2 regions of the Mesorhizobium sp. M0152 genome follow, and region 1 is predicted to be linked to the other one. Evidence: predicted binding sites of a transcription regulator. Region 1 holds the regulator's gene; the other holds the start of a gene.
What was found. The regulator PhoB, encoded in region 1, activates phosphate uptake and scavenging genes when phosphate is short. The targets are predictions, from matches to a motif close to TGTCATNNANCTGTCAT.
Positions count from the first base shown of each region.

Region 1 (3,619 bases):
ACGCATCCACGGCTTGGCCAAGGGCAAGGCCGACATGGACCAGATTGTCGAATCGAGCCTGAAAAAGGCGGCGATCTGGAACGAGGTGAAGGATCGCCTGCAAGAGCCGGGCACCGGTCTTTCCGGCGGCCAGCAACAGCGCCTGTGCATTGCGCGCGCCATCGCGGTTTCGCCAGAGGTGATCCTTATGGACGAGCCCTGCTCGGCGCTTGACCCGATCGCCACCGCGCGCGTCGAGGAACTTATCGACGAATTGCGCCAGAACTACACGATCGTCATCGTCACCCACTCGATGCAGCAGGCAGCGCGTGTGTCGCAGCGCACGGCGATGTTCCATCTCGGCTATCTGGTCGAGGAGGGCGCTACCGACAAGATGTTCACCACTCCCGACGACAAGCGCACCCAGGACTATATCACCGGCCGGTTCGGTTGAGCAGTCCGGGCGAATTTACAGACACGAGGACAAGGTCATGGCCGAACACACAGTCGCAGCCTTCGACGAGGATCTAGGGCAGATCAGCAGGCTGATCAGCGACATGGGCGACCTCGCCAGTTCGATGGTCGGCGGCGCCACCAAAGCGCTGCTGAACACCGACAACGCTCTCGCGCAACGCGTCGTCTCCGATGACGCGATCATGGATGCGCGCCAGCGCGAGCTCGACGACCGCGCCATCACGCTGATCGCCAAGCGTCAACCGATGGCCGACGATCTGCGTCACGTCGTCGGCTCGATCCGCATGGCCGGCGACCTCGAACGCATCGGCGATCTTGCCAAGAACATCGCCAAGCGCGTCGGCACGGTCGGCCTCACCGCCACGCCGCGTGACCTGTCGCATTCCATCGATGCGATGGCGCAGCTGGTGCTGATCCAGGTGCAGGGCGTGATCGAGGAATATGCGGCGCGCGATGCCGCCGCGCTGACGACGCTGCGGGCCAACGACGAGCGCATCGACGTCAAATACACCTCGGTGTTCCGCGAACTGCTGACCTACATGATGGAAGATCCGCGCAACATCACCGCTTGCACGCATCTGTTGTTCTGCGCCAAGAATCTGGAACGCATCGGCGACCACGTGACCAACATCGCCGAAAATGCCTATTATGTCCTGACCGGTACGCAACTGCCCGCCAATCGTCCGAAGCAGGACGAAACGGCGATGTCGGCGCCGGCGGCCTGACGGCGGGGTGACCGGGCGATGATCGCGCCACGCATCATGGTGGTGGAGGACGAGGAGCCGTTAGGCGTGCTGCTCCGCTACAATCTGGAATCCGAGGGTTACCAGGTCGAGGTGGTGACGCGCGGCGACGAAGCCGAGATCCGGCTGCAGGAAAACGTGCCGGACCTTCTGGTGCTCGACTGGATGGTGCCGGCGGTTTCCGGCATCGAACTCTGCCGGCGCCTGCGAATGCGCGCCGAGACCGAGCGATTGCCGATCATCATGCTGACGGCGCGCGGCGAGGAAAGCGACCGCGTGCGCGGCCTTTCCACCGGGGCCGACGACTATCTGGTCAAGCCGTTCTCGACGCCGGAATTCATGGCCCGGGTCAAGGCGCTGCTGCGCCGCGCCAAGCCGGAAGTGCTGTCCAGCGTGCTCAAGGTCGGCGACATCGTGCTCGACCGCGAATCGCACCGGGTCTATCGCAAGAAAAGCGAGATCCGGCTCGGGCCGACCGAATTCCGCCTGCTCGAATTCATGATGCGCCATCCCGGCCGCGTGTTCTCGCGCAGCCAGCTGCTCGACAATGTCTGGGGCGAGACGATCTACATCGACGAGCGCACGGTGGACGTGCATGTCGGCCGGCTGCGCAAGGCGGTCAACAATGGCCGCATGCCCGATGTCATCCGCACCATTCGCGGCGCCGGCTACGCGATCAGGGAAGATTAGGTCTTTGGCGCGGAAGTTCCGTCAGATTGGGCTTCCGAAGGCGGGTCTCGGAGGTTTTGCGACTAGCCGAAAACGGCAGTCACTTCGTCATCCACGGGCGTAGCAAGGAGCGTAGCGACGCAGCGCAGACCCGAGGATCCTGTGCCGCGACTTCGGAGTGCTGCCACGATGCAGAATTCTGCTCCCCTGCACTCCACGACTACGGTCGCGGCAGGATCCCAGGGTCTCCGCGACGGAGCTTCGCTCCTGCTGCGCCCTGGGATGACGACATTGGGACGACTTCGGCAATATCCAAAATCGACGATGGTCTGCGGCATCGACGGCGGACGCCACTCAGGCTACGTTCTTTCCAGTGCCAGCTCTCGCCTGCACGCCAGGCGCGAAAATCTCCTGGTCGACGAAGGTCAGCGCGCGCATGGCGCAACCTTCCCTGATCAGCGGCAGTTCGTTGGGCTCGGTGTCGAAGGAAATCGATTCCGAGTGCTGGCCGCCGGCGGTCTGGGCGATGGCCTCGCGCAAGGCCGGCTCGATCAGGTCGAAAGCGGCGGCGCTGACGCCGACCATGGCGACAGGCGCCGGGTCGATCAGCGCGAACAGGCTGCCGAGGCCATAGCCGAGCGCCTCGCCGGCCTTGCGATAGGCCTCGCGCTCCGGTCCGTCTTTTTCGCGCGCCGAGGCCGCCAGCGTACGCATGTCGGCGTCGCTGACGTCGACCGGCTCGGTGTCCTCGCCAAGCTGCCTCGCATTGCGCCAGATCGCATAATTGCCGGCATAGGCCTCGACGCAGCCGCGCCGTCCGCAGCGGCAGAGCGCGCCGCCTGGCCGATGGATCATGTGGCCGAACTCGCCGCCCGAGGAATGGGTGCCGGTGAACAGTTCGCCTTTCAGCACCAGGCCCATGCCGATGCCGTGGGAAAGCAGGATGGCGATGAAGTCGTCGCGATAGCGCTGGGGATCGCGCCAGCGCAGCGCCACCGCCATCATGTTGCAGTCATTCTCCGTGGTGGCGGGAATGCCGAACTCGGCCTCGAGTATGTCGGCGAAGGCGATATCGGTCTGCGGCGTGATCGGCGACCACAGCATGGACCGCGCATCGGTGTCGGTGATGCCCTGGATCGCCAGCGCGATGCGGGCGACGCGCCGGACGTCGAGGTCGGGGTCCTCGATCCGGCGCCGCACGATGGCGACGCATTCGCCGATCAGCGCCTCGCGCGCCATGGTCAGCGTGTCCAGCCGGCGCTGCTCCTCGGCGATCACCTGGCCGGCATAGTCGATGACGGCGACGGACAGGAAGTTCAGCGACAGCACCACGGTCATCACCGCCGCCGCCTCCGGGTTGAGGCCGAGGCCGACCTGTGGGCGCCCGCGTTTCAGCGAGCCCGTCTCGCTCGGCTTGCCCTCGGTCAGGATGCCTTCGCCGATGAGGTCGGAGGAAATCGCCGATATGGTCGAGTGGCTGAGGCCGGTGGTCGCGGCGATCTCGGTGCGCGAGGGTTGGCTGGCACGGCGTACGGCCGCGATCACCATCGCCCGGTTGCGCCGACGCAAATCGTCGTGACGGATTCCGACCGACATGCTTCTCTCATATCCTCCCTGTCGCCGTGGTTCTTCCTGTCCCTCGAACGCTGCCGGCAACGTGGGCAAATACTGGCAGAAGCATGCGGTGCTGTCATTATTTATTCGGGGCTCGAAAAAAATTCGAGAGGACATCAAAATCCATCAGAATCGATGTT
Region 1 covers NZ_JAMYTH010000021.1:100,553-104,171, reverse strand. The annotation lists gene pstB (phosphate ABC transporter ATP-binding protein PstB) at 1-433, shown strand, start outside; gene phoU (phosphate signaling complex protein PhoU) at 471-1,178, shown strand; gene phoB (phosphate regulon transcriptional regulator PhoB) at 1,197-1,886, shown strand; gene NKJ26_RS20955 (ROK family protein) at 2,220-3,461, opposite strand.

Region 2 (3,619 bases), on a different contig from region 1:
TGGCGGAAGCCTGTGTTCTGACGGTACTGCTCGGTACCTCGCTCAAGTTCGAGGGCAAGTTCATCCTGCAGACCCGCACCGACGGGCCAGTCGACATGCTGGTCGCGGATTTCTCGACGCCCTCGGCGCTGCGGGCCTATGCGCGTTTCGACGCCGACCGGCTAGAGGCGTTGGTCGCAGCCGGCGAAACGTCTCAGCAGACGCTGCTCGGCAGCGGCGTGCTGGCACTGACCATTGATCAGGGTGCTCATACGCAGCGTTACCAGGGTATCGTCCAACTCGACGGCGAAACGCTGGAAGACGCGGCACGCACCTATTTCCGCCAATCGGAACAGATCCCGACGGATATCAGGCTCTCGGTCGCCAAGTTGTTGACGCCAAGCGTCGGCGGCGCGCGCGAACAGTGGCGCGCCGGCGGCATCCTGGCTCAGTTCCTGCCGCAGTCGCCCGAGCGCATGCGCATTCCGGACCTGCCGGGCGGCGACGGCGATCCGCGCGACGAGATCCACGACCCAGCCGACAATTCCTGGCAGGAATTGCTGGCCTTGCTCGGCACCATCGAGCCGACCGAACTGATCGATCCGACGATCGGCGCCGAGCGGCTGCTCTATCGTCTGTTCCACGAACATGGCGTACGCGTCTTCGGCGGCGTCCCCGTCACCGATCAATGCTCATGCTCCAGGGACAAGATCCGTGGCATCCTCGAGGGCTTTTCGGCGCAGGAGATCAAGGATAGCACCGAAGATGGCGGCATCCATGTCGCCTGCGAGTTCTGCTCGACGCAGTACGATTTCGACCCCGCGGAATTCGCGGCTCAATAAGCACCTTCCTTCTCCCCGTTCTGCGGGGAGAAGGTGCCCGGAGGGTGGATGAGGGGCGGCGCTGGTTTTTGGGCGATTGTCTCGCGTCCGCAGGCGCGGTTGTGCATTGGAGATGCCCCCGCGGTCCGATGCTGCCTCTCATTGTCCTGCCGGACATTTCTCGCCGTTAATGACGGGAGAAAAACGCTGTCGTCGGAGCCTTCGCCAACCGTTAATTCACCGTCCGCCGCTTGCCCGGCAGGTCCAGCGAGAAAGCGGGGATGGCGACGTCGAACGTCTCCCCGCGCTTGTTGCGCATCGTGTAGTGCCCGACCATGATACCTGACGGCGTCGGGAGCGGGCAGCCGGACGTGTATTGATAGCTGTCGCCGGGATTGAGCTCGGGCTGATCGCCGACCACGCCGGGGCCGCGCACCTCCTCGACCCGGCCGGTGCCGTCGGTGATGTGCCAATAGCGCGACAACAGTTGCACGAACTCGTCCGACTGGTTGTCGATCGTTATGTGGTAGCCCCAGACATAGCGGTTCTCCGAAGGATCCGAGCGATCCTCGAGGTAAAATGGCCTGACCTGCACTTCGATCTGGCGCGTGACGGCGCGATACATGAGCGGCTCCAAACAATCCAGGCGGAACTTTCGGCGCTCTCCGCGGTTCGGTCAACGGAGCGCGGCCTTTGTCGCCAACCCTGAGGGGGCAGGTGCCGACAAACAATGTCATTTAAGTGACACATGACAATGATGGTGTGCGCCAACCACCGCCGGGCGACTCGGGCGCTCTGTCGAACTGTCGAAAACGGCCCTGCGCGGGCCGGTTTTTGTGGAGTGACCGGATCTCGATGGAACTCGCTCTCATAGCCGCATCGCTTTCTACTGCTCTCATTGTCTTGAACATCGCCAGCATCGTGCTCGCCGCCTCGCGCCTGAGGCGACGCCACATCATGGCACCGCCGACCGGCAAGCCGATGCCGGTGTCGATCGTCGTGCCTTCGCGCGGCGTCGAGCCGTTTACGCGCGAGACGCTGCAACGCGCTTTCTCGCTCGACTGGCCACGCTACGAACTGATCTTCTGTGTCGCCCATGCCGACGATCCGGTGGTCAAACTGATCCGCGCCGCCACCGCCCGCTTTCCCGCCGTGCCCGCCCGCTTGCTGATCGGCAATGACCGCGTCAGCGCCAATCCCAAGCTCAACAATTGCGTCAAGGGATGGGAGGCGGCGCGCCACGACTGGGTTATCCTTGCCGATTCCAACGTGCTGATGCCGAGGGATTACGTCCAGCATCTGCTGGCGGCATGGGGGCCGGAAACCGGTCTTGTCTGCTCGACGCCGATCGGCTCCCGGCCCGACGGGTTCTGGGCCGATGTCGAATGCGCCTTCCTCAACACGCTGCAGGCCCGCTGGCAATATGCCGGCGAGGCGCTCGGCCTTGGCTTCGCGCAGGGCAAGAGCATGCTCTGGAACAAGCCGATGCTCGACGCCAATGGCGGCATCCGCGCGCTGGCGGCTGAGATCGCCGAGGACGCCGCCGCGACCAAACTGGTGAACGGCCTCGGCTTGCGCGTCAATCTCGTTTCCTCGCCGTTCGAGCAGCCGCTCGGCCGGCGCACGCTTGGCGAGATCTGGTCGCGCCAGGCCCGTTGGGCGCGACTGCGCCGCGTCACCTTCCCGCTCTTCTTCGCGCCCGAAATCCTGACCGGCGCCGCGGTGCCGCTGGTGCTTGCGCTGGTAGCGGCGGCGAGTGCCGGTTTCAGCCTGCCGCTGACCTTCGTCGCCGTGCTGGCGGCCTTCTATCTTCCGGAATGCGCCCTGGCTTGGGGCAAGGGCTGGCACCTGTCGCCGCGCATGATCGCGGCTATGATGATGCGCGACATGATCGTGCCGGGGATGTGGGCGCGCGGCTGGCTTGGCGGCGCCGTCGACTGGCGCGGCAACGCGATGACCATTGGCACCAAGGCCGCCGAACTGGAAGAGACGCCGTCGAGTGCCTGATGGCAGCCAGGCGCGCTACCTGGGCCGATCCTATATTGCGGCCTTCAACGCCTGTGCGATGTCTTCCAGAAGATCGTCGCTATCTTCCAGGCCGACCGACAGCCTGAGCGTACCCGGCCCGATGCCGAGTTCGGCCCGCGCCTCGTCGCTCAAATTCTTGTGCGTCGTTGTCGCTGGATGGGTGATCAGGCTCTTGGCGTCGCCGAGATTGTTGGAGATCAGCACGATGTCCAGCGCGTTCTGCAAGGCGAAGGCCGCCTGCTTGCCGCCCTTGACCTCGAGGCAGATCAGCGTCGAGCCGCCCGACATCTGCTTCCTGACGATATCGGCCTGCGGATGGTCGGCGCGGCCGGGATAGATGACGCGGGCAATCTGCGGCTGCTCGGCCAGGAAATCGGCGATCTTGCCGGCGCTCTCCGTCTGCTGGCGCACGCGCAGGGGCAGCGTCTCCAGGCCTTTCAACAGCGTCCAGGCATTGAAGGGGGACAGGCTCGGACCTGTGTGGCGGAAATAATCGTGCAAATTCTCATCGATCCACTTCTTGTCCGACAGGATCACGCCGCCCAGACAGCGGCCCTGGCCGTCAATGTGTTTGGTCGCCGAATAAACGACGATGTGCGCGCCGAGCTGCAGTGGCTTCTGCTGCAAGGGCGTGGCAAAGACATTGTCGACGACAAGCCGCGCGCCGATCGAATTGGCAAGCGCGGCGACGGCGGCGATGTCGACGACTTCCAGCGTCGGGTTGGTCGGGCTTTCCAGGAAGAACAGCTTGGTGTTGGGCCTGACCGCCTTTTCCCAGTTGGCGATGTCGG
Region 2 covers NZ_JAMYTH010000033.1:57,712-61,330, reverse strand. The annotation lists gene NKJ26_RS25940 (Hsp33 family molecular chaperone) at 1-821, shown strand, start outside; gene apaG (Co2+/Mg2+ efflux facilitator ApaG/CorD) at 1,033-1,425, opposite strand; gene NKJ26_RS25930 (ceramide glucosyltransferase) at 1,656-2,807, shown strand; gene NKJ26_RS25925 (O-succinylhomoserine sulfhydrylase) at 2,838-3,619, opposite strand, start outside.
Region 2: NKJ26_RS25930 (ceramide glucosyltransferase) is a predicted target of PhoB. The motif match lies at 1,532-1,548, and genes of this name have one in related genera.